Regions from separate parts of the Enterococcus sp. DIV0840 genome, predicted to be linked through region 3. Evidence: riboswitches for the same ligand, from Rfam matches in the RefSeq annotation. Region 3 holds a riboswitch; each other region holds the start of a gene.
What was found. Region 3 has a riboswitch for magnesium ahead of IGL98_RS04480 (LCP family protein). Riboswitches for the same ligand answer to the same signal wherever they lie in the genome.
Positions count from the first base shown of each region.

Region 1: linked by a shared signal. The riboswitch ahead of IGL98_RS07395 (MgtC/SapB family protein) and the one ahead of IGL98_RS04480 (LCP family protein) in region 3 are both predicted to bind magnesium.
Region 2: linked by a shared signal. The riboswitch ahead of IGL98_RS10550 (LCP family protein) and the one ahead of IGL98_RS04480 (LCP family protein) in region 3 are both predicted to bind magnesium.

Region 1 covers NZ_CP172876.1:1,559,181-1,569,389, forward strand. The annotation lists gene nrdR (transcriptional regulator NrdR) at 1-58, shown strand, start outside; gene IGL98_RS07380 (replication initiation and membrane attachment family protein) at 71-1,474, shown strand; gene dnaI (primosomal protein DnaI) at 1,477-2,406, shown strand; gene IGL98_RS07390 (hypothetical protein) at 2,546-3,016, shown strand; M-box (ykoK) riboswitch at 3,182-3,352, shown strand; gene IGL98_RS07395 (MgtC/SapB family protein) at 3,409-4,215, shown strand; gene IGL98_RS07400 (GNAT family N-acetyltransferase) at 4,248-4,745, shown strand; gene mgtA (magnesium-translocating P-type ATPase) at 4,974-7,634, shown strand; gene clpB (ATP-dependent chaperone ClpB) at 8,278-10,209, shown strand, end outside.
Region 2 covers NZ_CP172876.1:2,211,723-2,221,931, forward strand. The annotation lists gene infB (translation initiation factor IF-2) at 1-240, opposite strand, end outside; gene IGL98_RS10515 (YlxQ-related RNA-binding protein) at 253-555, opposite strand; gene rnpM (RNase P modulator RnpM) at 548-844, opposite strand; gene nusA (transcription termination factor NusA) at 863-2,044, opposite strand; gene rimP (ribosome maturation factor RimP) at 2,169-2,642, opposite strand; gene rnhC (ribonuclease HIII) at 3,063-3,992, shown strand; gene budA (acetolactate decarboxylase) at 4,038-4,751, opposite strand; gene alsS (acetolactate synthase AlsS) at 4,765-6,426, opposite strand; M-box (ykoK) riboswitch at 6,873-7,042, shown strand; gene IGL98_RS10550 (LCP family protein) at 7,333-8,259, shown strand; gene IGL98_RS10555 (FtsW/RodA/SpoVE family cell cycle protein) at 8,256-9,437, shown strand; gene IGL98_RS10560 (FtsW/RodA/SpoVE family cell cycle protein) at 9,434-10,209, shown strand, end outside.
Region 3 covers NZ_CP172876.1:943,020-953,228, reverse strand. The annotation lists gene IGL98_RS04490 (helix-turn-helix domain-containing protein) at 1-1,220, opposite strand, end outside; gene IGL98_RS04485 (FAD-dependent oxidoreductase) at 1,210-2,535, opposite strand; gene IGL98_RS04480 (LCP family protein) at 2,693-3,610, opposite strand; M-box (ykoK) riboswitch at 3,807-3,975, opposite strand; gene IGL98_RS04475 (DUF4303 domain-containing protein) at 4,243-4,740, shown strand; gene IGL98_RS04470 (DUF4809 family protein) at 4,934-5,326, opposite strand; gene IGL98_RS04465 (YusW family protein) at 5,521-6,348, shown strand; gene IGL98_RS04460 (DUF916 and DUF3324 domain-containing protein) at 6,403-7,452, opposite strand; gene IGL98_RS04455 (WxL domain-containing protein) at 7,536-8,069, opposite strand; gene IGL98_RS04450 (adhesive domain-containing protein) at 8,105-10,209, opposite strand, start outside.

The DNA.
Region 1 (10,209 bases), 620 kb from region 3:
ACTACAAGGAATCGTAGATAAAGCAAAATCTTCAAATTCAGATACAACAAATGAATAAGGAGGTCTTTCCTTGAAAGACAATTGGAAAGAAGTCCACCCTAAAAGTATTTTTCAAGCAGCACTATCTCATCCTTTATCCAATCTAGAACAAGCGATACTGACGTTTTTATATCAGCCGATTATTGGTGCTGAAGCTTTTAGCTTATACTTGACACTTTTATCAGAAGTTGAAGAGACAGGCGTTAGTGAGTCACTTTTTCATGCAGATTTGGTTACGATGATGGATATGAGTATCAAACAAATCCAAGCGGCTAGAAAGAAATTAGAAGGAATTGGTTTATTAGGAACCTTTTGTAAAAATGATTCTGAACTAGGAATGCGTTTTTTATATCGCTTAAATCATCCTGAAACAGCCGAACGTTTTTTTAAAGATGAAGTATTGTCACTAACATTATTGAACAGTGTAGGACAAAGAAAACTAGATAAATTATTTGAACGTTTTAAGCCGAAATTTGTTAATTTAACTGGCTATGAAGAGATTTCAGCAGGATTTAAGGATGTCTATTTATTCAAAGAAGAACAAATGATTTCTCAAAGTAAGCAGTTGATTCAAATGGAACAATCGTTTAATGATCCAAGACCAGCGCAAAAACCAAGTGCCGTCAATGAAAGCTTTGATTGGTCTTATTTTGTTCAAGGAATAGAAAAACTTGGGATCAAGTTACCAGATAATAGTGCTGGATTCAAAGAAGAAGTGTTTATCTTCCATAATTTATTTGGGATTACAGAATTGGATATGATCGATTTTTGTTCTAAATCCTTTGACTATTATACAAGTAAGATTGATGTGAAGGACTTTGAACGGGCAATTTATAGAACCTATGATCCTGACAAAAAGCAAAAATCAAGTGAGTTTCAAAAAAATGATTCAGTGGAGTTAACTGCTGAAGATCAGCAAACATACCGTTATAATTCATTGAAAATGAATGGTTTTTCAACGCAAGATATTCAGATGATCATGGATAGTGAGAAAAATTTTCCATTAAATTATTTGGAAGCATTAAAAAATGAGCGTGGTGGTTATACAACCCCGCAAGAGCGTTCATTAGTCAAGTATTTAGTGAGTAAATCTGGATTGCCGAACAGTGTGATCAATGTGTTGATCAATTATGTTTATAATATACAAAAACAACCCACATTAAAGGCTGATTATGTGAATCGAATCGCCAACGAATGGGCGCAAAGCGGCATTTTTTCACCAGAGAAAGCCATTGATCATGTCCGTGAGCTAGCCAAAAAGGGGAAAGAACAAAAACAAACAAGACAGAGATACGGACAAAATAATCGACCGATCCGTCAAGAAACATTACCAGATTGGGTGGATAATCCAGTCGAAGAAAAGAAACTTTCGCCAGAAAGACAGGCTGAACTTGAAAGAGAACTTCAAGAATTATTAAATGAAGAAGGTGAATAATAATGGAAGATGTAGGAAAAGAAATGTCAAAAATCATTCAAAAAAGAGATATGAACGAGAGATATAATGAACTAGTTGAAGTTGTTATGAAAGATCCTGACGTCCAAAAGTTTATAGAAGGTAACCGAGATCGTTTAACAGATGAAGACATAAAAAAAAGCTATTCGAAATTATATGAGTTTGTTCAAGAAAAAAGAAAATATCAATTGAATGATCCAAACATGATTGCACCTGGTTATGAGCCGAAACTAGCATTAAACTTCCATTATATCGATGTCACTTATGTTCCCACTGAATCTTTGATTGCTAAACAGCGTGAAGATGAAATACGTAAACGTGTCAAAGCAATGGATATGCCCAAAGATGTGCGTGAAGCTCGTTTAAATAATTTTGATTTGAGCTCAGACGGACGTGAAGAGGCCTTTGCAAGTGCTATGAGATTTATCAAATCCTATTCTCAAAATCCAAAAGAATTTCATAAAGGACTATATCTTCAAGGAACATTTGGTGTAGGTAAATCTTTTCTGTTAGGTGCGATTGCTAATAGTTTAGCTGAACGCGGATTTGTTACAACGATCGTTCATTTTCCAACTTTTACAGTCGAAATGAAACAAGCAATCGGTAAAGATATGGTAGGGCCAAAGCTTGATGCTGTTAAGAAATCACCTGTTTTAATGATTGATGATCTGGGTGCAGAATCAATGACATCTTGGATTCGAGATGATGTCTTAAGCGTTATTCTGCAATATCGTATGCAGGAACAATTAGTAACGTTTTTTTCATCAAACCTTGACTTAAAAGACTTAGAAAAACATTTATCTGTGACTCAACGAGGGGAACAAGAGCCGTTGAAAGCCCGTCGAATCATGGAACGTATTCGTTATTTAGCACAAGAGATTACGATGTCTGGTAATGATCGAAGAAATGGCTAATGACGGCTTTTATCCAGATTCCAAGTGATTGAGTTATGCCTCAGTCACTTTTTTTATTTTCTTTAATAATGATTGGTAGCAATGGACTACGATTGATTATATAGCTTATAATAAAGTAACCGTATTGGAGGGTATATCTATGAAAAAAATCGCAATAACAATCTTAACAGTGTTAACCTTGATTTCTTTGGGAGCATGCACACAAAATAAAAAAAGTTCGTCAAAAGGAAGTGAAGAAACTTCAATGAGCAGTAAAAAAGATCAAACGACCGATGAAACGTCAGACACTAAAGACCAAGAAAAATCTCAATCTGTATTCACAGCAGTTTTAGTTGAAGATGCTAAAACCAATGACACAGTGGATAAATCAATGCGGCTGGTTTTAAAAGAAGTCGAAGCAGTTGAGGATCCAGAGGAAATTGTTGGTATGATGAAAAATGATGGGGTTATTTTGAATGTATCAAAGGATCAATTAGCAGATGGAATCACAGAAAATGACTTGAAAACAGGAGATAAGATTCAATTTACTTTAGTAGGTTTACCTGCGATGACGATGTCGATTCCACCCCAAGTAGCTGGAAATTCAGTTGTGAAAGTTGAAAAAAATTAATAAATATTAAAAAAACAAAAAATGCTATAAAGTTTGTAAATAAGCACTTTGTAGCATTCTTTATTTTTATTCTATAGTTAAAATAACATTTTTCAAAAAATAAATAAACAGAAAACATTGACATTTGTTTTACAATGGTGGTATAGTTTCACATGTAAGATAACTAAATAGATTTGTTAGGTGAGGCTCCTATACAAACACAGGCTACTGCCCAAAAACATCGAGAGATGCCAATGGGTAGAACAGGGATTGTCGATTACAAGGCTTTTCATAAGGTAGCTAAAAGCTCTGCTTTTTACGTTGTATAGTGCCAAAACTCAACGACTAGATCATGCAGGCTTTTTTTTGTGCGCTTATTTATGACCTTCCGCTGAGTTTTGGCGGAAGGTCATTTGTTTTTTTTCAAAAGTTCGTCGCATTATAGAGTAACTAATGAACAATACTTGGCAAAAAAAGGGCGAATTGACCGTACTAGCGAATCACATCAAAAAGTAACAACAAATCTAAGGAAGGAGCAAGCCTATGAATTTTTAATCAACATTATCGCTAGTATTTTTGCAGGAATGATTATTGGAGCAGAACGTCAATGGCGAAAAAAATTAGCTGGAATGAGAACCATGACACTAGTGACTTTTGGTTCGTGCCAGTTCGTTTCATTATCCATGTTGATCCAAGATGACAGTAGCCCTACACGAATTGCCGCTCAAGTAGTTAGTGGGATTGGTTTCCTTGCTGGTGGCGTAATTTTACGAGAAGGGTTCAGCGTGACAGGTATCAACACTGCAGCAACTTTATGGTGTTCAGCTGCTGTTGGAAGTTTGATCGGAGCAGGATTTGTGCTCGAAGGAATGATTTGTGCGGTGGCTTTAATGTTAGTCAATATTTTGTTGCGAAATTTATCTTTTAAAATGGATGATTTGACCGTTCAAAGAGAAGAGGAACAAACAGAATCGATTCATTACCTATCGGTCATTAGTAGCAATACAAGTGAAGTCATGCTTAGAACAGAAATTATTCAGTTGCTAGACAAATATTGTTTAACGTTCACTAAATTCTCCTGTACTGATTTGGCAGGAAAAAAGGTAAGACTATTTTTAGAAATCGAAGCGACAAGAAATGGCACACTAGCAGTCAATACGATTATTTCAGAATTATCTCAACTGTCGGAAGTCATTGAAATCAATCAAATGAGTAACTAAAAGAATGGAGGAATCAAAATGGTAAAACAGTGATGGTCAAAATTATTAATTGGAACAGTGAAGAATATTGGAGAGGCATTTTTTTAAGAAACAAGCTACTTAAAACCAGTGCTGGAAAAGAATGGATCAAAGAATTACCAGTCAATGAAAAACAGGATATCCATATAGCTGCGATGATTGAGGGAAAAGTTGTGGGGACTTTACTTCTTTCAAAAAGAAGCCAAAAGGTAGCTCAAATCAAACAAGTTGCAATCGATGATCAATATCAAGGATTTGGAATAGGAAAGCAATTGCTTGAATTTGCAGAAAAAATGGCAGATCTGATGGGTTTTCAAACTATGTTTTTAACGGGTCGTAAGCAAGCTTGGGGATTTTATGATCATTTTGGGTATCAAAGTACAAGTTGTGCGTACTCAGATGGACAGGTGATCTTAAAAAAATTCGAGAAAAGTATTTGTACCAAAAAGAACGCACGAATGCTTGGAATTATCAAACACATAACGCTAAAGGGGATGGAAACAAATGGATGACAGTAGTGAGATGATCAAGGACTTATGGATAAAGAAATCTGTTGATGAGAATACACCTATTATTGTCTATTTGTTTCTAGGGCAAACAAGCAAGTTTCTCCGATAACAGATCCTCTTTTTCCATCAGTCCGATTCCTAAAATAGAGACAAAATGATGAAATCATAGAGGGTTCTTATAAAACCAGCTGTCATTTCATTGATCAGAGTTTTAGAAAGAAGGAGAAATACATGGATAAAAGAGCAGTATTAAATAGAAAGAACAACCAATCATATGAATATTTTGCAAGAAACTCCGCAGAAAATATCTTAACATTTTTCAAGTCTTCAAAAATGGGCCTAACACATCAGCAAGCTGTACTATCAAGAGAGGAATTTGGAGAAAATGTCATTACACATGGCAAAAAAACGCCGCTATTCATTGAAATAATCAAAGCGTATTTTACCCCTTTTACGATCGTTTTGATCACGCTAGCTATTATTTCGTTTATAACGGATTATGTTATTGCACCACCAGCTGACCGTGATCTTGTTGGTGTACTCATTATTCTAGCAATGGTTTTGATCAGTGGGACTATGACGCTGATCCAATCGGTAAAGTCAAATCAAGCAGCAGAAAAATTGAATAATATGGTCAAAATTACGGCAACCGTTGTCCGCAGAAAAAAACAAGTAGAACTTCCAATCGAAGAAATCGTCTGTGGCGATATCATAAAATTGTCTGCCGGAGACATGATTCCTGCTGATATTCGTTTAACAAAAACAAAAGACCTATTTGTTTCTCAATCTGCCATGACTGGTGAAAGTTACCCTGTAGAAAAAAGAGCAGATTACAAATTGAAAGTGAACAGTGTCGAAACAGAATATGAAAATATTGTGTTTATGGGCAGCAATGTAATTAGTGGTAGTGCTGAAGGAATCGTTGTTTCTGTAGGAGATGACACGCTTTTTGGAAAAGTAGCACAAGATGTTTCTGATAAAAATCCTCAAACAAATTTTGAAGTTGGCATTAGCAAAACGTCGTGGTTGTTGATTCGATTTATGTTAGTAATGGCGCCAGCAGTATTTTTGATCAACGGATTAACAAAAGGAGATTGGTTTGAAGCGTTTCTGTTTGGTTTGTCTGTAGCAGTGGGGCTAACGCCTGAAATGTTGCCGATGATCGTGACGACAAATCTCGTCAAAGGTGCTTCAAGCATGGCAAAAAAAGGTACAATTATCAAAAACTTAAATGCGATACAAAATTTTGGCGCAATCGATGTTTTATGTACGGATAAGACAGGAACATTGACACAAGACAAGATTATTTTGGAATATCATTTAGATTGTGATGGAAAAGAAGATAGCCGAGTGTTGCGTCATGCATTTTTTAATAGCTATTATCAAACAGGCTTGAAAAATTTAATGGATGTCGCAATCATCGATGCGGCAAAAGAGGAATTATCAATTGATTCTTCTAAGTATAAAAAAGTAGATGAAATTCCTTTTGATTTTAAACGCCGTCGTATGAGTGTTGTGATCGAAGATACATCTGGCAAAACGCAAATGATCACAAAAGGTGCCGTCGAAGAAATGTTGGAAATCTCAAGCTTTGTTGACTATAAAGGAACGGTTACCCCTTTAACTGAAACCCTTAAAACAGAAATCTTGAAAACCGTTGAAGAGCTGAACGAAGATGGGCTGCGCGTACTGGCTGTTTCTCAAAAAACAAATCCAGCGACAATTGATGAGTTCTCGGTTTCAGATGAAAATGAAATGGTCTTGATAGGATATCTTGCATTCCTTGATCCGCCAAAAGAAACGACGAAGGCTGCTTTAGAAGCACTAAAAAAACATGGTGTCGGTGTTAAAGTATTGACGGGTGATAATGCTTTAGTAACAAAATCAGTTTGTAAACAAGTCGGATTAGCCAATGAAGAACTGATTACAGGTAATGAAATCGCTAGAATGAATGATTTTGAGTTAAAAATGATTGCAGAAAAATATAATATCTTCGTAAAATTAACACCTCAACAAAAAACACGGATCGTTCAAGTATTAAGAGAAGCTGGCCATACTGTCGGCTTTATGGGGGATGGCATCAATGATGCTCCTGCGATGAAAGAAGCAGACGTTGGTATCTCTGTAGATACGGCAGTTGATATTGCAAAAGAATCGGCAGATGTCATCTTGCTAGAAAAAGACTTGATGGTTCTAGAACGTGGTTTATTAGCAGGTAGAACGACCTTTGGAAATATCATGAAGTATGTCAAAATGACCGCTAGTTCTAATTTTGGTAATATGTTTTCTGTTGTTGTTGCCAGTATCTTTTTACCGTTCTTACCAATGTTGCCATTGCAATTACTCTTCTTAAATTTGATTTATGATATTTCATGTATGTCGATTCCTTGGGATCATGTAGACGATGACTATTTGGAACAACCAAAGAAATGGGACGCTTCAAAAATCGGCTCGTTTATGAAATGGTTAGGACCTACTAGTTCAGTATTTGATATTACGACTTATTTGCTAATGTATTTTGTTATCTGCCCTCAATTAGTAGGAGGAAATTATCACGATTTAGATCCAGCACAACAAGCGACCTTTATTGCGATTTTCCATGCAGGGTGGTTTATAGAATCTCTTTGGTCACAAACTTTGGTGATCCATACCTTACGGACACCTAAAATTCCATTTATACAAAGTCGAGCATCATTTATTTTGACGACTATTACTTCTTTGGGCATTGCCGTTGGAACAATTTTGCCATTTACAAGTTTTGGACAAAGTTTAGGATTAGCTGAACTGCCATTAAATTATTTTGCTTGGTTAGGTTTGACTATCTTTGCATACTTGTTCTTAGTGATGATCGTAAAAAAATTCTATGTGAAACGCTTTGGAGAATTACTATAATATTGATTAAAAGATTGAAGTTTATTTAATAGTAAACTTCAGTCTTTTTTTGTCTGAATGACCGTATATCTTTTGCTAAAATAGTAAGTTGCGTTATCATTAAAGTAGGTAAAAAAATAGTCAAAAAAAGATAGTTTTTATTTGACCTTTACTGACCAAGTGAGTATAATTAGTTTATAAGGTCAAAATTAATCAGACTTTAGACCTTAGAAAAATAGTACAAAAGACCTAATGTCTTTTTGATAAATTAGCGATACTATTTAGATAGTAGAGATTTATGGGATGAGGCTTTGGAAAAAAGAAAATCTGACTGTTACCAAAGCGTTACAGTCAATTTTTCCTATTTTTCAGTCAAAGCTGAACAAGCCTGCTACGCTTTTAAGATTATCTAGCTACGCGGGCTAGCTTCTCGGAAAAAAGATAAATGATGATTGAGGCAAAAAGCACCTCATTCATAATTTCCTATTTTTCAGTCGAAGCAGAACGAGCCCACTACGCTTTTAAAATTATCTAGCTATGCGGGCTAGCTTCTCGGAAAAAAGATAAATTATGACTGAGGCAAAAAGCACCTCAATCATAATTTCCTATTTTTCAGTCGAAGCTGGACGAGCCCACTACGCTTTTAAAATTAGGAGGTAATTATATGAACATCGAGAAAATGACAACGACATTACAAGAGGCAATTGCAGAGGCACAAAAGGTAGCCGTTACTCGTCATCATCAGGAAATCGATATTGCTCACCTATGGAAGATTTTTTTGCAGCCGAATCATTTTGGACGTAATTTTTATACAGATGCAGGCGTTGATGTTGAAGCTTTTGAACGTGAAATTGATAAAGCAATCGACGAATATCCAAGTATTCAAGGAAGCAATATTCAATATGGGCAAAGTATGAGCCAGAATCTGTTTAACTTATTAGCTGAAGCAGACAAACTTAGAGAATCATTTCAAGATGAGTTTCTAGCAACTGAAATTGTGATTTTAGCGTTGATGAAATTGAAAAATTATCGTTTAACCAAGTATTTAACAAGCCAGGGAATCACAGAAAAAGAACTACGTAAAAATATTGAAAATATGAGAGGGGGAGATCGTGTGACTTCTCAAAATCAAGAAGAACAATACAAAGCATTAGAAAAATATGGGGTAGATTTAGTACAGCAAGTGAAAAGCGGTAATCAAGATCCTATTATTGGTCGTGATGAAGAAATCCGTGACGTGATTCGGATTCTATCTCGTAAAACAAAAAATAATCCCGTTTTGATCGGTGAACCAGGTGTTGGTAAAACCGCAATCGTTGAAGGTTTAGCGCAACGAATCGTCCGTAAAGATGTACCGGAGAATTTAAAAGACAAAACTATTTTCTCATTAGATATGGGTGCATTGATCGCTGGAGCTAAATTCCGTGGTGAATTTGAAGAACGTCTAAAAGCTGTCTTAAAAGAAGTGAAGAAAAGTGAAGGTCGTATCATTCTATTCATTGATGAAATTCACAATATCGTTGGCGCAGGAAAAACAGAAGGTAGTATGGATGCCGGAAACTTGTTAAAACCAATGCTGGCTCGTGGTGAACTACATTTGATCGGTGCAACAACACTAGATGAATATCGTCAATATATGGAAAAAGATAAAGCTTTAGAACGTCGTTTCCAAAAAGTTTTAGTAAAAGAACCAACTGTTGAAGATACGATCAGTATTTTACGTGGACTAAAAGAACGTTTTGAAATTCATCATAGCGTTAATATCCATGATAATGCATTAGTCGCTGCTGCAACTCTATCAGATCGTTACATCACAGATCGTTTCTTACCAGATAAAGCCATCGATTTAGTCGACGAAGCGAGTGCAACGATTCGTGTTGAAATGAATTCAATGCCAACAGAACTTGACCAAGTAACACGTCGATTGATGCAACTAGAGATTGAAGAAGCAGCACTGAAAAAAGAGTCAGATGATGCAAGTAAAAAACGTCTAAATGCACTACAAGAAGAATTAGCGGATCTTCGTGAAGAAGCTAATGCAATGAAGATGCAATGGGAGACGGAAAAGGAAGAAGTCAATGCGGTCAGCAATAAACGTGGAGAAATCGACAAAGCAAAACATGAATTAGAAGATGCTGAAAACAATTATGATTTAGAAAGAGCAGCGGTTCTTCGTCATGGTACGATTCCACAATTAGAAGAAGAATTAAAAGAACTTGAAGCAAAAAATGCCAAAGATAATGTCCGCATGGTCCAAGAGGCTGTGACAGAAAATGAAATTGCGCAAGTGGTTGGCCGTTTAACTGGGATTCCAGTAACCAAACTCGTTGAAGGGGAACGGGAAAAACTAATGAAATTGAACGAAACTCTTCATAAACGCGTCATTGGTCAAGATGAAGCCGTAGATGCTGTAAGTGACGCAGTGATTCGTTCACGTGCTGGGTTGCAAGATCCAAACCGTCCATTAGGTTCATTCTTATTCTTAGGGCCAACAGGTGTTGGTAAGACAGAACTTGCTAAAGCATTAGCGGAAGATCTATTCGATTCAGAAGATCATATGGTTCGGATCGATATGAGTGAGTATATGGAAAAACAT
Region 2 (10,209 bases), 1.3 Mb from region 3:
ATTTGCTGGTTTTGTTTGCCCTTGACCACTTTGTGTTGCTTGTGGTTTTGCTGCAGGTTTGTGTTGTGTATTTGCAGGTTTATTTCCTCCAAATGAGTTGCGAAGTTTTGATTCGTCCTCAGAAGAAATTGCGCCCATGTGATTTTTCACATCCATACCTAAAGCATGTGCTTTTTCGACAACATCTTTACTTGATTGATTGATCTCTTTTGCTAATTCATAAATTCTTTTTTTCCCCATGCAATCACCTTCCTAACCTTTGATTAGTTCCTTGAACTTCGTCGCAAAGCCCTGATCATTGATTCCGATTACCATACGTGTTCTACCGATCGCGTGACTTAACTCTGAATGTAAAAACGACTCAGTGCAAGGAACTTTATAATAAGAACATTTGTCCTTGATTTTTTTTCTTGTATTATCACTAGCGTCAGAGGCAACAAAAACGAATTTTGCTTTATTGCTTCTGATATCACCGATAGTCAATTCTTCACCGGTCACTAGTTTTCCAGCTCTCATAGCCAAACCTAATAAATTCAATATTTTTTCTTTATCCATTGCCGAACAACTCATTCCGTGCTTTTTGGTGTTCAACATAGTCTAATAATTCTTGGTAAAAATCATCTGTCAATGTTGTTTCCAACACACGGTCTAAGATATGCTTGTCCCAAGCGTCCTGGACTTCTTTAGGTTCAAGTGAAACGTAAGCTCCTCGTCCTGGCATTTTCCCTGTAGGATCGATTGCCACTTCGCCTTCTTTAGAACGCGTGATTCGAACTAATTCTTTTTTGGGTTTCATTTCGCCTGAAACAACTGATTTGCGCATCGGGATTTTTCTTTTTTTCATTTTATTCCCTCCAAATCGTTAGACTTGTTCTTCATCTTCTGCTGTTTTTTCTTCAAACTCAACGTTTTCGTAATCATCAGCAGTCATATCAGATGCCACAATAGCCTCATCATGTACTTCTTCTTCAGGAGTTTCTTGATTTTCCGCAAGTTCTGCGTAGTAAGCTTCCATTTCAGACTCTGGTTTGATATCGATTTTAAAGCCAGTCAGTTTTGCTGCTAAACGAGCATTTTGACCTCTTTTACCGATAGCAAGTGATAACTGATAATCTGGAACGACTACTGTACAAGCTTTGTTGTTGTTGGGATCGAAAATAACGTCAACTACTTGCGCTGGATTCAACGCGTTGCTGATGAACACCGCCGGATCTTCGCTCCATTCAACGATGTCCATATTTTCGCCTTTTAATTCGTTAACGATGGCTTGTACTCGTTGCCCTTTTGGTCCTACACAAGTTCCGACAGGATCGATATTCGGATCAGTTGAGCGAACAGAGACTTTTGAACGATCTCCTGCTTCACGAGCAATACTCACGATCTCTACTATTCCATCATACACTTCTGGGATTTCTTGTTCAAATAATCGCTTCAGTAAATCAGGATGACTACGGCTAACGAAAACTTGTGGGCCTTTAGATGTGTTTTCAACTCTTGAAACGTATACTTTGATACGATCATGAGGTTGATAAAATTCATTCGGCATTTGATCTTGTTTAGATAAAACAGCTTCGATCTTTCCTAAGTTTACATAGATATAACGACGATCCTGTCTTTCAACGATTCCTTGCATGATATCATTTTCATAAGCGCTGAATTCGTTATAAATAATATTTCTTTCTGCTTCACGAACACGTTGTAAGATAACTTGTTTCGCTGTTTGCGCTGCAATACGACCAAAATCTTTTGGCGTTACTTCAAAACGGATCTTGTCACCCATTTCGTATGCTTTATTAACTTCCATCGCTTCTTTCAATGATACTTCTAGTTGCGAATCAAAGACTTCTTCTGTTACTTCTTTAACGGCATAAACATGGATGTTTCCTTTTTTTCCATCGAATTCTACTTCAACGTTTTGGGCTTGCCCATAATGTCTTTTATATGCGGAAACTAATGCTGCTTCCAGTGCATCAATCACAATTTCTTTAGAAATACCTTTTTCAGCTTCTAATGCATCTAGTGCATTTAACATTTCTTTGCTCATTTTTTCTCATTTCCTCCTACTGTCTAAATGAAAGGTGAACGGAGCTGATCGACTTCTTGCGGGTCGATTCTTGCATCTCGTGATAAACAAAAACTGAAGCGTTCTGCTTGATGTTTTTACTTATTTAAAACTGAATTGCTAAACGAGCTTTTGCAATATTTTTTCGTTCAAATGTATAATCTTTGACTCTTGTTTTGATTTTGACTGTCAAGGTCAACTGATCTTTATCTACTGTTTTTAAGATACCTTCAAATTGTTTTTCACCATCAATCGTTTGATAAAGTGAAACATGAATGTATTCTCCAACTGCGTTTTCATAGTCGCTTTCTTTCTTCAACGGACGTTCAGCTCCCGGAGAGGATACTTCCAGAAAGTATGCTTGAGGAATCGGATCAGGATCCATAGCATCAAGCTTTTCATCCAGCTGTTCACTAACAAGCGCACAGTCTAAGATATCAATACCGCCTTCTTTATCAATAAAGACACGGAGAAACCAGTCTCTTCCTTCCTTGACAAACTCTACTTCCACAAGTTCAAAATTTTGTTTTTCTAAGATTGGTGTGACTAACTCGGTAACAGTTTCCACAACACTACTCAAAATTTTCGCCTCCTTCGAGATTTATGTAACGTACTAGATTTTTAGAAAAGCGGAGTGAACCAATTAGCACTGACAGAAAAATAGGCATTATCGATTTCGGTACTTTTTACCGACAGCAATAATTATCATTTTTCCGAAGTATTGGTTCATGCAGCTCGACAATGAAAAGTGGAACAAATCAACGTTTCATTATGCTTTATTCCTACGTTACTCCATTAAAAAGAGTGAGCAGAAATCCGCTCACTCAAACTAGTATCATTACTTATAGTTTATTCTACCATAGATAGTCTAAAAACTCAAATGTACGTTATTAGATCGCTATTACCTTCTATTAAATTTAAGTTTTTCCTTAAAGAAACATACTTCACATTTCCATTATTTTGTTTTACTATGGAAAAGAAGATTTGAAAGGAGCATCCAATGTCACAAACACAAGTAATCAAAGTAACCAAAGATACAATGAAAAAAATGCATGTCTACTATGAAAAAAATCGTTTAAATAAAACGGAGCCTTATACTGATTTTGTTGCGAGAGTTGGACGCACAACGATTACAGCGTATACCTCTGGAAAAGTAGTATTTCAAGGTCCGGATGCAGAAAAAATAGCAGCTAAATGGGGCAATTCACTACAAAGTAAAGGAGCACGTAGCTCATCTTCAAAAACAGCAACAACATTACCAGCTAATTTCAGTCAGCTTTCCGTTTTAGGTAGCGATGAAGTTGGTAATGGCAGTTATTTTGGTCCCGTCACAGTTTGTGCAGCTTATGTCGATAAAATGATGGTGGCAAAACTAAAAGCGCTTGGCGTACGAGATTCAAAGGAACTGACCGACCCTCAAATCATACAACTTTCAACAGTTATTAAAGAATTGATTCCTTATAGACTCTTAATTGTTGAACCAGAAAAATACAATCAGATACAGCCTAAATACAACGCTGTTCATATGAAAGTTGCCCTACATAATCAGGCAATCCATTTATTATTGAACGATATTGCGCCATCTAAACCAGAAGCAATTTTGATCGATCAATTTACACCAGAAGCAAATTATAAAAAATATGTACGAAGTGAACAAAATCAAGTCAGTGAAAAGTTGTTCTTTATTACAAAAGGTGAGCAATATCATGTAGCAGTTGCGGCTGCTTCAATCATTAGCCGAGCAGCTTTTTTGGAAGAATTAGATAAAGAATCAAAAGAATTAGGAATAAAAGTGCCTTCTGGTGCTGGAGCTACTTCAGATAAAGTTGCAGCTAAAGTTTTAGCCAAAGGTGGAATGGAATTACTAAGTAAATACGTTAAACTTCACTTTGCAAATACAGAAAAAGCGAAAAAAATTGCTGCAAAATAAAAAAACGCCTAAGACTCATTATCAAAATCTGTCTTAGGCGTTTTTCTATTCCGCTTCTTGAATTTCTTTATCTAAATCAGCATAATCAATTGCTGTATGAATAAACGTTTCATCATTTTTGGGGAAATGTTGTAATAAAGAATCCATCGGTTCGATCTCGATTGTTCCTGTCTCCAATTCAAAATCCATCAAATGTCCACCAAACGTTTGCTCATCGTCTATAAAATGCAAATGAAAATCAGCTGCTGCAACCCCTTGAAATAGTTCAGGAGTAAAGAAGCCCACTACGGTACCAGCCATATTTTCTTTAACAAACTCTGGCTGTTCTTTCGATACTTCAACTAAACGTTTGTATGGTTTTTGTTGTTTGGGCATTACTCGAATATGGACTTCTTTGAAGTTCCCATGAATTTTAATTGCATGAAAAAGATTTTCACTTTTTAAATGTTCACGGATCAATGCGTTGATTTTCAAATGATCTACTGGGCCGTTCACCGGAAAAACGATGGTTGGTTTAAATGTCGTCACTGCGGCATATGGTGTTTCTTGATCATCGTTTACTGCAATCAAGGCGCCATCTTCTCTTCCTTGAAAAGCTTTTCCATCTAAAATGATCAATTCTCCATCTAATCCAGATAAAGTACCGATCCCAAAATCGCCTTTTTTTAAAATATTAGCGATCGTTTCAGTCCCATCCATCAAGCCTGCCATTAAAGCACCTAACGTTCCGTGCTGATATAAGACTGTTTCTTTTGTCATTGTTATCACCTTTCTAATAAAACTGATCTGGTAAAATCGTTTCGCCAAGTTTTTCGTTGTCTTGATAATCAATTGGAATATCGATTACGACAGGTCCTTCTGTTTCTATTCCTGCCATAATAGCTGCTTTTAATTCTTGAGCATTTTCTGCCCTTAATCCTTTTGCACCAAAAGCTTCGGCATATTTCACAAAATCAACAGGGCCAAAATCCACACCTGAAATCCGATGATATTTTAGCTGCTCTTGAAATTCAACCATGTTATAACGTCCATCGTTCCAAATCAAATGAATGATATTCAGTTTTTTACGAACTGCTGTTTCAAGATCCTGAGCAGAAAACAAGAATCCACCATCCCCTGAGACAGATATGATTTGCGTGTTTGGTCGAACCAATGCTGCCGAAATCGCCCAAGGGAGTGCCACACCTAATGTCTGCATACCATTACTAAAAAGCAAATGTCTTGGTTCATAGCTTCTAAAATGACGAGCCATCCAAATGTAATGACTACCCACATCAACTGTTACTGTCATCTCGTCTGTTACAATACTTTGTAGTGTCTCGATAACTTCTAGAGGATGGATCAAGCCTTTATCCACCCGCTCTTTAACATCGTCCCGTTTTACTAATTTTTCATGCAATAGATCTAAATAAGCTATCGCTTTTTCAGATAACACTTTTGCCTCAATACTTGGTAAAAGAACCGTTAATGTCTCTGCAATATCCCCGATCAATTCTCGTTCCAGTTGAAAATATTGGTCGATTTCAGCTGGCGTATCATCAATCACGATAATTTTGGAATCTCCTTCTGCATTCCAATTTCTCGCCTCATATTCAATTGGATCATAGCCGACAGCAATAACTAAATCACTACGTTTTAACAACATATCACCCGGTTGGTTGCGGAACAGTCCAATCCGTCCAAAGAAATGGTCTTCCAATTTTCTAGAAATCACACCAGCGGCTTGGAACGTTTCAACAACAGGAATCTTGGTTTTCTCAACAATTTCACGAATTGCTTTTGCTTCTTTTTCAGTAGAAGCCCGCATCCCCACCAATAAAACAGGTAACTCCGCGGCTTGAATTTGTTTTGAAAGGTACTCGATATCTTCTGACGAAGCAGAACCGATTTTTGGATCACTTAGCGGTCTTATACCGATAGATTCTACTGGAGAATCAACAACATCTTGAGGAATACTGATGAAACTGGCCCCTTTTTTAGACGACTTTGCTAATCGATAAGCATTTGCTAAAACTTCAGAAATCGTCTCTGGATCTTGAATTTCCGCACTGTATTTGGTGATAGGTTCAAATAAGGCAGCATTGTTCATGCTTTGATGTGTTAATTTTAGTAAGTCTCTTCGCTTCACTTGGCCACCGATCGCCAGTACAGGATCTCCTTCTGCTGTCGCGGTCACCAAACCTGTTGCTAGATTGCTTGCGCCTGGACCACTTGTCGCAACCACTACACCTGGATTTCCCGTCAAACGTCCAACAGCAGCCGCCATAAATGCTGCATTTTGTTCATGACGCGTTACGATCAACTCTGGACCATCATCGACTAACGCGTTGAACAAACCATCGATCTTCGCACCTGGAATCCCAAAGACATAATCAACTTGATGATTCTTCAAACTTTCTACAATCACTTCAGCACCATTTCTACTTTTATCCATCTTGTGTTACACTCCCTTTTCCATCATGTTTCATTTCTAAATTAACCTTATATATGAAAGAAATAAACTGATAAATATAATAAAAAAGCATCAATTATAATACAGTTGAAAAAGCTGTACTACTTCCTAAGTATAGCACGCAAACTATTTTTTGTTTAATCATTTGTTTCCCCAAAAAAACACAGACGAAAAACAAAGTTTCTTATTTCTGATAAAGTCTTCAGTTTAATACGCAATGATTCTTTAAGCCTATGTTTAAGAAAGAGTAAAGAAAACAGTAAGCTACATTTTTTTAATAATTTCTATTCGAAGGCTAGAATCCTCTACCAAACAGAATTATCTGTTTTAAATAACAAATTTATTAGATTTACGGTCATCGTATTATGAAAAAATTAATATTTACTTCATTGACTTTAGCTGAGATATTCACTATATTTAGGGCGATCTGAATAACTTGTTAGGTGAGGCTCCTATGGAAACACAGGCTACTGCTCAAAAATGTCGAAAGACAGTAATGGGTAGGACAGGAATTGTCGAATTAAGGCTTTTCACAAAGTAGCTAAAAGCTCTGCTTTTTACGTTTCATAGTGCTAAAACTCAACGATGAGAATGATGAAAAGCTCTTTTTGTGCTGAAATCAATTCCCCTTCGCTGAGTTATTCTAAGCGGAGGTTTTTTGTTTTGATAAATAATGTTGACAGAATTCTTGATTTTTGGAGGTGGATATACAAATTGAAGAAGAAAATGTCTCTTCATTATGACATGGTATAGAGATTCTTCTTTTATTTCGAACTTACTGTGATTCATTATTTTTAGTAAAAAGTTCTTTTTATCCCCCATCTAAATCAATTCCTAAAGCCAAACTTTATTTGATGATCAATTAAAATGATTAGCGAGGAATAAAAAATGAAAACAGGAATGAAATTTTTAATTTGTATGATCCTTTTTGTTCTCTTGATTTTTACAGGAATCGGGAGTTACACGGCAATCAATTTTCATAACGGGAAAAAAATAGCTCAATCTCAAGTGAACAAGAGCAAAAATACTAATTTTTCTGGTGATCAACAGACAAATATGAAAGAAATCACGATTATGTTAATTGGTGATGATGGTCGTGAAGATGATGAAGATGGCGGACGCGCAGATACTTTGATGGTCGCCCACTATAATAGTGAAACTAAGCAACCAAAATTAGTCTCGATCATGAGAGATTCTTATGTATCAATTCCTGGTCATGGATTAGAAAAAATCAATGCAGCTTATGCATATGGTGGAGCAGAATTAACTAGAAAAGTCCTTAATGACTCTTTTGGATTACCAATCAATTATTATATTTCAGCTGATTTTAATAATTTTATTCGATTGATCAATGAGCTTTATCCAAAAGGGATTGAGATCGATGCTGAAAAAGATATCAATTTAGACAATGTCGACATCAAAAAAGGCAAACAAACCATGGATGGCAATACATTGTTACAGTATGCTCGTTTTAGAATGGACGAAGAAGGTGACTTTGGTCGTGTAAGAAGACAACAACAGGTCATGGACGCCTTAGCAAAACAATCTAAAGATGCCGTTTCCTTCTTGCAACTTCCAAAAATTGCTGGTGAAGCTGTCGGTTACTTAGATACAAATATTCCTACTGACCTTCTAGTAGACTTGGCAAAAGATTTTCTAACAGGGAACGTAAAAAGTCTTGAAACATTATCTGTACCAGTTAAAGGGAGCTGGTCATTTAACGATTACACTGATGCAGGCAGTGTATTAGAAATAGACGAGAAACAAAACCAAGAAGCCATTCATAACTTTTTGAATGATGGAGCTGCAAAATGAAACAAATGAAGAGATTCTCAAAGATGCATTATTTAGACTTTTATATTTTGATCCCTTATTTTATCTTATGCGTCATTGGCATTCTAATGGTCTATAGTTCAAGTTCTTATCAACTATTAGATAGTGATCTTGGAACTTCTAGTAAAGCAATTAAGCAAACCATGTATTTTCTTTTTAGTATCGTTTGTATGAGTTTTGTTTATCGAATTAACTTGGCAGTTCTTCGGAAACCTAAAATGATGTATTTTATTTTGACCATGACCTTCCTATCCATTGTCGCTTTACCGTTTATAGGGACCAGTGTTGGCGGTGCCAAGCGTTGGATAAACTTGGGGGTGCTTTTGTTTCAACCATCTGAGTTAGTTCCTTTAGTAATTGTCCTTTATTTAGCTTCCAATTTAGCTAAAACGGACACACTTGTCCCATTTAGATTCAAGGATCATAAACGCTCACTGCTAGTTGCTATTTTCTTTATGTTTTTTGTAGCTTTGCAGCCAAATATCGCTGGAGCATCAATGATTTTCATTCTTGTTTTAGTCTTGTTTTTATCTAGTGGACTTTCTCCTTGGTTTATGTCGATAGCTTTAATTGGTTTCGTTGCGATAAAACGGTTAGGAACAGTTCTTTTATTGTCGATTCCAACAAATTGGATGCCACAAAAATTTGGGTATTTAGTGACACGTTTTGAAGTGATGCAAAACCCTTTTATCGATCCAACTGGTAAAGGATTTCAAACGTCAAATGCCTACTATGCTATGCATAATGGCGGTTTTTGGGGATTAGGATTAGGCAATAGTATTCAGAAAAAAGGCTTCCTTCCAGCTCCTGATACAGATTTTATTTTTGCTATTTGTATCGAAGAGTTGGGCTTGATTTTTTCTTTAGGGATTTTATTTTTAGTATTCTTTATGGTTGCTCACTTATTTTTACTTGCAATAAGATCAAAAAATCTTTATTATTCTTATCTTTATATTGGTTGCGGGATGTTACTTTTACTTCAAGTCGCTGTAAATGTAGGCAGTTTGTTAGGTTTTATTCCAATGACTGGATTGACCTTCCCCTTCATCAGTTATGGCGGATCTAGCTTACTGATACTGAGTATTACGCTTGGCATCGCTCTGAATGCCCGCGCTACAGAGATTAGAGAAACATCTAGGCAACAAGGAGGTATGGCATGAGAAAAATGTTAAATACCAAAAGCGAACCAGTGAATTACGCCCTTCTATTGCCTGTCTTTCTTTTGATATTAGTCGGTTTCATTGCTCAGTATGGTGCATTCCATGCAGATCCTTCTGTTGAATCAGTTGCACCTTTATTGAGGAAACAACTTCTATGGACTATTTTAGGTATTGTCACAATGTTTGTTACAATGTTCATTCCGATAAAATATTTATGGAAATTTACTCCTGCTCTTTACGGTTTATCGTTATTTCTAATGAGTTTACTTATAAAATTTCATGATCCAATAATGGCAGCTGCAACAGGTACAAAACGTTGGATTCGTATAGGGCCAATTTCCTTTCAGCCATCAGAATTCATGAAATTAGGCTATATTTTGATGTTGGCCTATATCGTTACGAGAAGAAGACAAAAATCGTCGAATCCTTCGACTTTAAAAGAAGATTTTCGTTTATTAGGTGAATTATCACTTGTCAGCCTCCCTGTTTTTGCTTTAATGTTTTATCAAAAAGATTTTGGGACAAGTTTAGTTTTTATTTCTATTTTTCTTGGTATGGTACTTGTTTCTGGTTGCTCTTGGAAGATTTTAACGGTCGGTTTTGGGGTTTTAGGTGTAATTGGCGTCAGTGGTATTTTGTTGGTTTTAACCGAACGAGGACAAACAATCCTTTCCTATCTTCATTTTCAGCCATATCAGTTTAATCGGATCCACGCTTGGCTCAATCCTTTTGAATATGCAGATTCAATTTCATTTCAGCAAGCTCGTGGTCT
Region 3 (10,209 bases):
CCAATCCGAGTCTCACCAACGATTTCAAAATCAATGATCGCCAGCACACTAAGATATTTCACCAATGACCATTCATACAAACTATTGCCTGTCTCATAACTTTTCCCAAAGCATTCTAAACTTTTATCTAAAAGAATCCGAGAAAAATCAGCCAGCTGATGACTGGAAAGAGTCTGTTCTTTTTGCCAAATATTCTCCCGATCAAACAATTCCAGCTCTCCTTTAAAAAAATACAGCCGATTATGAATCTGAGAAAAATAATAAAAGATCTTTTTTTCTAATTCTGGGAAAAATTTTTGCGGACGATAATATAAAATCACATGCTCTAAAACAAACGTGTCTGCAAGTGATGTTGGCGTCCTTCTACCACGAATCAAACTATACTCAGCAAAATCTGATTCCGCTAAAACAGACATACTCGTTAGAAAAATAAAATGTAGCAGACTCTCTTCTTCATCGATTTCAAGTGGATATCGACTAAAAAAACGTAAAACAAAGGAACGTAATGTTTTAAAAAAAGGATCTTGTTCATACACCAGACTTTTACTGTATAATTCTTTAAACATTTTTGGTTGAACCACGATTCTTTTCTTACTGATCGTCAGCCATAAACTGATTTTCAACCTGCTATGTTCCTCAAATGAAAGGGACAGTGCTTTTTCCAAAGCCTCAATGATCCTAGAATTTTGAACCGTTAATGTTTTTTCTTGATGTTTCTCATACGGAGTTAAAAACCAATAAATTTGAAAATAAAAATAACGAATTTGGAGCTCTTCACCTTTTAATTGACCGTTGCCAATTTTAAGATCAAACTCTTTTAATAACAGATTTAGCTCTTTGATTTTCCGAAACAAAGACGACTCACTGATCATAAATTTAGTGGTCAGCTGAGCAATGCTAAATTCTCGATACTGAAATAAGTAATCTATCAACTGAAACTTGATTGACCCTCGAACATACTCTTCCAAAACTTTACTGATCGAAAACTGGTCTGACATATGAATTGCCACCCATTGTCCATCATAAAATAACGTACAATCTTTTTCATAAGGCTTCAAGTAATACCCTAATTCCTTTAAATCACTTTCAAAAGAAGCCTTTGAAACGCCTAAATAATCAAGTAACTCTTGGTCTGCGATACGACCACCTGCCAAAATCACCTTCTTTAAAATACCAATCTCTCTCGCTTCTTTTTTATCCAATAATTCTTCAATTTTCATCCGCTTCACTCCACAAACCTTCAAAACCTAGCTGGTTCGTGATATCAATCACGTTTGAATAATAAGGATGATACAAAAAATCTTTTTGGTAAAGCTCTTCAAGTGTTTGACCCATTTGAATCCCAAGCGCTAGTGTATTGATTTTCTCTAGGATATCTGCTTTTGAAACTAATTGTGCACCTAAAATCTTATGACTATCTTTTTCGAAAATAATTTTTCCACAAATTTTTTCACATCCTGAAAATAAGGAACTCTTCTGTTGAACGTGGGAAACCGCAATCGGCTGCCCATGAAATAATCCTTCTGCTTCTGTCAGTCCAGTACTGGCTACATAATAATCGACAAGTTTAGTCCCAATCGTGCGAATCGAGCCGACAAATGGTGTGGTTGCTTCTACAAGATTTTGAGCCACAACTAACCCCGTTCTAACCGCATTATTCACTAATGGGATATAAAATAATTCCTGAGACAAGCTATAAGGCACTTGAATGCAGTCACCAATCGCAAAAACGTCCGCTTGAGATGTTTGCAAATACTCATTCACAAATACGGTCTGATCCGTATGAGTCCGGATATGTTCATCCAAATAACCAAGATCTGGACGGACATTCATCCCAAAAATAGCACTATCACATACTAATTCGGATTTCTTCGTTTCGATCAGTAGGCCTTCATCTGTATCGGTTACTTTTTCAACGGTTTCATCGAAATGAAACACAGCACCTCGAGACACCATTTCAGCTTGCACTGGACGAATCATCTCTTCATCGAAATACTTGAATAACAAATAATCCATACGTTCAAAGAGGTGTACTTCTTTGCCTTTTTTTAACAACGTATCTGCTGCTTCTCCGCCGATTTGACCGCCGCCGATCACTGCTACTTTATCACTATTTTCCAAACGCTCAATAGCTTTTAGAACTCCGGGCAAAAATTTATATTTTAAAACCTTTTCCGAATCACTACCAAGAATTTTGTTGGACCATTGACTAGAGCCAGTTGCTAAAATCAATTTATCAAATGACATAAAAAACTCAGTTGCTTGCTTTTCATATTTGATGATATGCTGTGTTGAATCCATACTGACTACTCTTGCATTTAACAACAAAGAGATATCGTTATCTATTAATTGTTCTTCTGAAATAAACTGAGCGGTTTCGATAGGATCGATCGTTTTATTAAAATACAGATTGATTCCGCCAGGCAAATAACCAATCGTTTGTTGCTTCTCGATTAAATGAATTTCAGCTTTGGGATGTTTTTTTCTGATAGCCAAAGCAGCTGATACTCCAGCAAAAGAAGCGCCAATAATCACAACTTTCAAAATAAACCCTTCCTTCTAAATAAAAAAAACGCTTTCTTAAAGAATAGCATATGCTTGCTCCTAACGCATAGAAATACGCTAGTTTGTTTTCATTTTTCACTAAAAAATCCGTTTACTCTCATATAAGAGAGTAAACGGATAAATGACGTTATTCCTTATCTTTCATAAAATTCTGAATCGCTTCAGCATTCTTTTGTTCATCAAGTTCGATCACACTTCCAGATTCGGTATAATCATTAAAGTTCCATGTGCCTTCCACTGGAACAGACAGTGATTTTAAAGGCTTCACTTTTCCAGTAAGAAAATCTTTTGCTAAATCGATCAATAAACTCGTAGGCACATTTGTATCGATTTTTCCGACCATTTTTCCTGCAACTTGTGGTAATTCCCAAATTGGAATCAAATCTTTAGACTGCTCTACTAAAGCATCCATCACTTGCTGCTGACGTCTGATCCGTCCAAAATCGCCTTCTTCATCCATTCTAAAGCGGGCATACTGCAATAAACTATTCCCATGCAATGTTTGCTTACCTTTGAGGATATCCACACCGTCTAAATTAATATCTTTTTCAGCATCGATCGTAACTCCTTTTGGATAAAGTTCATCAATAATGTCACTAAATTCTTTAAAATCCATAACAACATAATAATTGATTGGTAAATCAAAATTCGTTTTCAACACATCTTTTGTCATTTGTGCGCCGCCATATGCATATGCTGCATTTATTTTATCTTGGCCGCCATCAGGAAATGTTACGTAGCTATCCCGCATGATCGAAATCAATTTAGGCTGTTTCGTTTTCCCATCATAATGAGCCACCATAAGCGTATCTGAACGCCCTTGATCCTCATCGTCGTCTCTGGAGTCATTTCCAACAACCATGACCGTTAATTCCTTGTCACTTGTTTGTTCATCACCAGTAAAATTTTGGTTTTTATTAGAAAGTTTTGATTCGCTCTTTTCCTTTGCCGTTTGGAATGAAACCGCCGCATAGCAGCCTACACTCACGACTACAAGGAGAATCGATAACAAGGTAATCGTCACTATTTTTACAGATTTTTTCATTGTTTATTCCTTTCTAAACATAAAAGTTAAATGAGTTTGTTTAGCCTTAAAGCAAACCATAGTGTAGCACATGAAACCTGATAGCTCTAATTTTTGCTCGACTAAAAGAAAAATCCCTCACCAAGAATACTCAGCGAAGGGATTAGATTATAGGGGTTTAAATGTATGACACTCGCCATTTATTTACAACTTACCTTACTCTTCTCTTCGTTGAGTTTTAGCACTATATAACGTAAAAAGCATTGCTTTTAGCTACTTTGAAAAACGCCTTAATTCGACGAAATTTGTCCTACCCGTACCTGTCTTTCGACATTTCTGAGCAGCAGCTTGTGTTTATATAGGAGCCTCACCTAACAAGTATTTAATTCATTTTAAACTATAAGCGTATCGAATCACAAAGTCAAATTAAATTTTATCTAAACTGTTCAACCCCAGAACTATCTTACTAAAATAAACCGACTCTTCACTTGTTCTTACAATAAAAGTCCTCTTATAGTAACAAACTATTCCAATAAAAAAATCTTTATATTTTCTTAAAAAATTGCTATTCCACATAAAAAAAAAACTTTAGATAGACATTCCTTCTTTTATCTGTTTCAATGTTTAAAAGACAGAACACTTGGAGGATATGAATGGAACACTTTTTAGAAAAACAACAAGAGTACTTTTTCAATTTTTTAACTGATAGCATCGATAACTTTTTATTAGATCACTCTGATGAAACATTTTACGCCTTTGCTTTAGACTGCAATATTCATGAAGAAGGTGAAATCAACCTGTGCTTTAATACAGTAGAACTATGGCAGGAAACAACAAGTTATTATGCGAATAAAGGCTACACTAAAACACAATTAGACGAGATGAAATACACTTCTCGTGATTGGGATGAAAATCAGCAAGTTGCCTCTATCCATTTATTTGATGATTGGGTGGAAGATGAACAAGATATTGAGATGGTTCTAGAATGGCTTTGCCAACAAATGATCCTCTTAACTGACAGTGAAACATTCGAACGAATTCCAAAAACAGAAGATTTCAAGCTATTGGTTTACGATCATGACGAAAGTCCTTCTGATTCACAAGAAAGATTTGAAAAAATAGGAATGTCAGAAATTTTTCAAATAGAATAACATAACAATGAGGCCGAGACAAAAGTGTTTAGCTCCGAGAAATAAGAGGGAATTCACGGAAATTGCTCTTCAAATTTTTGTGAATTTCAGCTTTTTTCTCAGAGCTGCTTTTTTCTCGCCGCTTATTCAGTTTTAGAGCGCACATCAAAACTGATTTTTAGTTTTGTCCCACCCTCATTTTTTATATAATCGACTATAAACTAAATGCTAATTCTTCCACTTTAAAAAGAGTGACTAAGATCTGATTGACAGTTTCCACTAATTTTTTCTCATCCATCATTTGATCCCTTGTTTCAATTTTTGCAGTCTCAGTTGAATAAGTCAGAAAATCATATTCTTCTTTAAGCGTAACTTGATGATCATCTTTTTTATATAAAGTAAAATCATCAATAACATCCATCTGATATTCTCGTTTATATCCATTTTTTAAAGCAATCGCTGTGACCAAAGAATTGACTGTCAAATTTTCTAAAGGAATAACTTGTTCGTCTATCATCAATGTATAGTTTTCATCTTCAATAATTCCGCAAGCATTACAGCCTCCATCTAATAAATTCACCGTTTTACTAATTATCGCTTTTTTCATTATTACAGATCCTTTCTTACGCTTTAATCTATTTCTTCACATATTATATCAAAAACGAAGACCCAATGAAGGAACTAATTTATTTCCAACATTATGAGAAATCACTCATATATATTTACTTTATATTTCTTTTAGATAATAATATAGACATCTACTATTCATAAAATAGTAGTAAAAAAGAGGAGGTATTTTTTATGAAATTTTTTAAAGGTATGATGGTTGCAGGATTAGCAATCAGTTTCTGTTCTACTAGTTTGGCAGTGGTATCAAACTCAGCAGATGCAGCAACAGTGGTGGAGTCAAATTACAATAAGACAGTCACTTTATTCAATAAAGCGGATATCTTAGCGTACACAGGTCTATCATTAACAAGTTCAACTGTATCATCTGTTTACAACGAACTAGTTAAAGCAAGCACATGGGAAGTTGCTGGTTATTCTTCATCAGAAGCCGCTGTGATTGCAAGAGATTTCAGCAAAAATTATTACAAATCAGTAAGTTTGTTACAAAAAATGACGTACCAAAATGATTTACATCTTAAAGTTATCTTGATTACTAAAGGGTATGTAAAAGCAGAATTTGGCTTACAATCTTACTATGTTTCAGAAACACCTGTTAATCCAGAAAAACCGCAAGAGCCTGAAACAACTGTTGCTCCTGAGACACCTGAAGTTCCAGAAACACCAGAAACACCCGTTGCCCCTGAACAATCTGATTTAAAAAAATTAGAAGTTCAAGTGACTTACACTACTGGGCAACAAATTCAGTTGCAATACCAAGTAAATACTAATGGCACAATCAAAGCACAATACCAAGATAAATCTAATAAAGTTCAATTACAAGGCAGTGCAGCTGAAGAAAAAATCGAAGGCATCATTGCTGGCTTGGACCTTAAAAATGCCAGTGAAACAAAAATCACTTCACACATTTTGACTAAACTTGGTAAGGGTACAAGCTACAAACAATTCCAATATCAAGGTCAATTTAATGATAATACACAAGTTAAATTTAAACTAAAATAAGCAATCTTAAAAAAATCTCCACTTTCTACTCATGTAGAAAGCGGAGATTTTTATTTATTCAACTCTTTTTTTCCTTCGCCACAAAATATACGTCTGAATCAACACCAATAAAACCAACAAAATAAGCACTAAAATCAACCACATCGGAACTTTAGTTACAACCTTCGTTTCTTTATTTTCTTCATTGATTACCTTCGCTTGTTCCCTAGTAATCTCAAACTCATTCTCAAATTCCCATTTCTTCCCCTCTTGATTGATCAATGTTTTACTGATATATTTCCCAGGCAGCAATTGTCTTTTGATCGGCACGGGAAAATCCATCACAGAATCTGGGGCCATTTCAAGCGCTTCTTTTTCCAACTTGATCAAAGGAGTCTCTTCCCCTTTTTTTCGAATCGCAAACTTTAGATCCATTTTCTTTGAAATTGCTGCATTTTTATTGCGAATCGAATGAATCACAGACATTTTTTTCCCTTGTTTAGATTTCGCTACTTTTACAGCTTCCATTTCATAATCAGGTAGAACCGATGCATCCGTCTCATTCAAGACAACACCTACCACATAATGAAATCGCTGCTGTATGGTCACATCTTTACTTTTGGTTTCACTTTCAGGTGAATTTTTAGTAAAACGCAGTCCACCAACAATAACACCGCCATATCTTTCCTTTGGCATCTTCAAATGAAAACGAGCAATTTTAGTTTCATATGGTTGCAAGGAAATAGTCGTTTCTAGAACCTTGATCAGAGATTCAAAAGGATAAGCCAATGCTTTGTCTTTGATACCTTTTACTGTATAGTCAATCATTCCCTCTTCCGTTGTCGTTGCATTTATCGCATTGACTGAAAAGGAAATAGGTGCGTCTTCTGGATTCACTAATTTAACTTGTAATTCTTGCTCCTCTTCCGGCAGCATTTTTAAATCAAAATAGGATTTATTGATATCGACTTGATTCTGCGGGATAACTGCTTGTACATAAAAACTATTTGTTTCTTTACTTTTTTCTTGCGCCAAAACAGCTTTTGTATTCAATAAACTAACTAAAAAAATAAGTCCGATAGAAAATAATATATGAATCATTTTTGACCTAGAACAACCGCTCATCTAAATCACTCCTTTAATTTAATCAGAAAAAAAGAGTGGAATAAAATGATGCTCATCCCACTCTTTTAGATCACACTTTGATTCTATGGTGCATCTGCCAAGGTCCAGTCGATCGTAGAGGTATGTTTACCCAACGTTGCCATTGCAGCTGGCACATCAAGTGTCACGCCCGTGTTTTCAGCATCTGGCCAAGTGAATGTCCATGTTCCAGCACCGGCTCCTGCTGCGGCCGTTGCAAATGGTGTCGCAGTTGCAGCTCCGCTCGTTAATTTGACTGTATTAACAGGTGTTGGTGCCTCTGCATCACTATTTGTTCCCGCTTGTGTGTTTTTAAAATTCAAGCTGGCATTCGTTCCTCTTGCATCTGAAACAACAACATTGATCGCGCTAGGATTGGTTGGAATGTATGAAGCATCATTCACTGAAATCGTTTGTGACGCATAGCTGATCGTAGAAACAGCTTCTAATGTTAAAGAGCCTGGTGTAAAAGTGACATCCAAATCAGTCGCCTTATTAATATCAGCAGCTGAAGCAGATTGCCCTAAAAATAATGTACCAAAAACAACCGATAATAATAAAACTTTGGAACTAGTAATAAATAACGTTGAACTCTTCATTTTATACACCCTTTCTTTTTTGGTAATACTTATATTTATTTGGCACCGACAGAAACAATGATTCTACCGCTTGCGGCTGTTTCAGTACCAAGTGTTGCCGCTGTATTAAAGGTAATCGACGTACCTGCTGCTAATTGACGACCAGAAATATCTAGTGAAAATGTGCCATCTGCATTAACTGCTGCTTCTTCATAAACATTTCCTGGGAACCTCACTCTAACTTTAAATTGAGTTCCTTCTGGAGGATTCGTGATTTTAACCGATCCTTTGATCATTGTATCGCCAACAAAAATTGGTGCTACAACTGGTGTAGGAACAACATAACCTTCTAAAGACGGGATCTTACCCACTGCGAAAACCACACTGTCACTTTCTTTTCCTCTCAACGATTGAGCATGTTCAGCAATGGTTACTAATCTTAGTGGATTGCCTTCTTTTAAGTTTTTATCAGCTATAGGAATCAAAAAAGTGCCATCATTTTCAATCGCTACTTTTCTAACAGAACCATCAGAAAATTGAACTTGCATAAATAATTTAGTTCCTACTGGAACATTCGTTAACGCAATTGAACCTGTAATAACCTTGCTTCCTTCATTTACAGTTTTGAACTGAGGTTTTGGAACTTGATAGTTTTTTAATGGATCAACAATCACTTGTTTGACTTCAGGTTCACTGGCATTTGTTCTCGTACCATCACTCGCTTCAACGATTACGTTCAATAAATCATTGCCTTGAGGTTGATACTTACCAAATGGAATCGTAAAGCTGCCATCTTCATTGATTGAAGCCGTTAAATAAGTACCATCAGGTAAAGCCACTTTAGCTTTAAAACTCACACCTTCTGGAATAGGCTGAGTTAGCTCAACACTACCACTAAGGCTAGCTGCACCTTCTAAAACATCATTAATCACTGGTTTTGTAACTACATAGTGTAAAAAGGGATCGGCTATCACTTGTTTTATTTGCGGTTCGCTGACTTTGGTCTGTTTTCCATTACTTGCTTCTATCACGACTTTTAATTGATCATTACTTTGTGGTTGATAATTACTAAATGGTATCGTAAAATGACCTTTTTCATCAACAGAACCTATCAGACTTGTTCCATCAGGCAACTCAACTTTTGCTTTAAATGTTACGCTGTCTGGTACTGGCTGAACGATTGCTACATTTCCAGTAAGTCTAGTTGCACCTTCGATGATATCCTCAACAACTGGTTTTGCAATTGGATATTGAACAAAGGGATCGGCTATTACTTGTTTGATTGTTGCCTCACTAACTTTCGTGTACTTATCTACATTGGCTTCGATCACTATTTTTAACTGGTCATTGCCTTGAGGCTTGTACTCACCAAATGGAATTGCAAACGTTCCGTCTTCATTGACCGTTTCAGATAACATTGTTCCATTAGGCAATTCGACTTTCGCTTTAAATGTCACACCTTCTGGCACTGGCTGTGTAATCACTACGCTTCCATCAAGATGCGTCACACCTTCTAAAATATCCTCAACAACAGGTTTTGCAACTGAATAATTCACTAGAGGATCTTCTTCTACTTTATCGAAATATAGATTGATTGCATCCCCGTTTGCATGAATCGTATTCAGTAATTCTAAATCAATGACCGGTTTATTGACCGCCATTGCAGTCACTTTTGCTTTTTCGGCGGTTATATCAGAAACCTTCGTCGAAAAATTAAAATCAACATCGCCAAGTACATTAGCCTGCAATGCTTGAGTTAACACATCAGATGTTCCATTAGCAATTTTCCCTACAAGATCCAGCAAACCATTAACAGCTGGTTTTAATAGATCAAGAACAGGATTCAATATAGCCAGAAGCCCCGTAAATTTTAGTCCCGCAACTGCTTCTTTTAGTGGATTAAACAATTTTGCATAAGTTGTGCGAACGTATTGTCCTAATCCATCCGTGAAATCGACCATCACATACTTACCGTCTGGTGATAATTTCCCTTCAACAGTGGCTTGATAACTGCCTAAATCTTGAAGAGAATTAAGCCCTTCAAAAGCCTTTTCCAGCGAATCAAGTTGTAATCCTAATGGTTTCGCTAATCCAAGTAGTCTTGTTACAAGCCCGCCTACTTTTAAAACCAAATCCTTGACCACCGGAACATCTCCCGGCA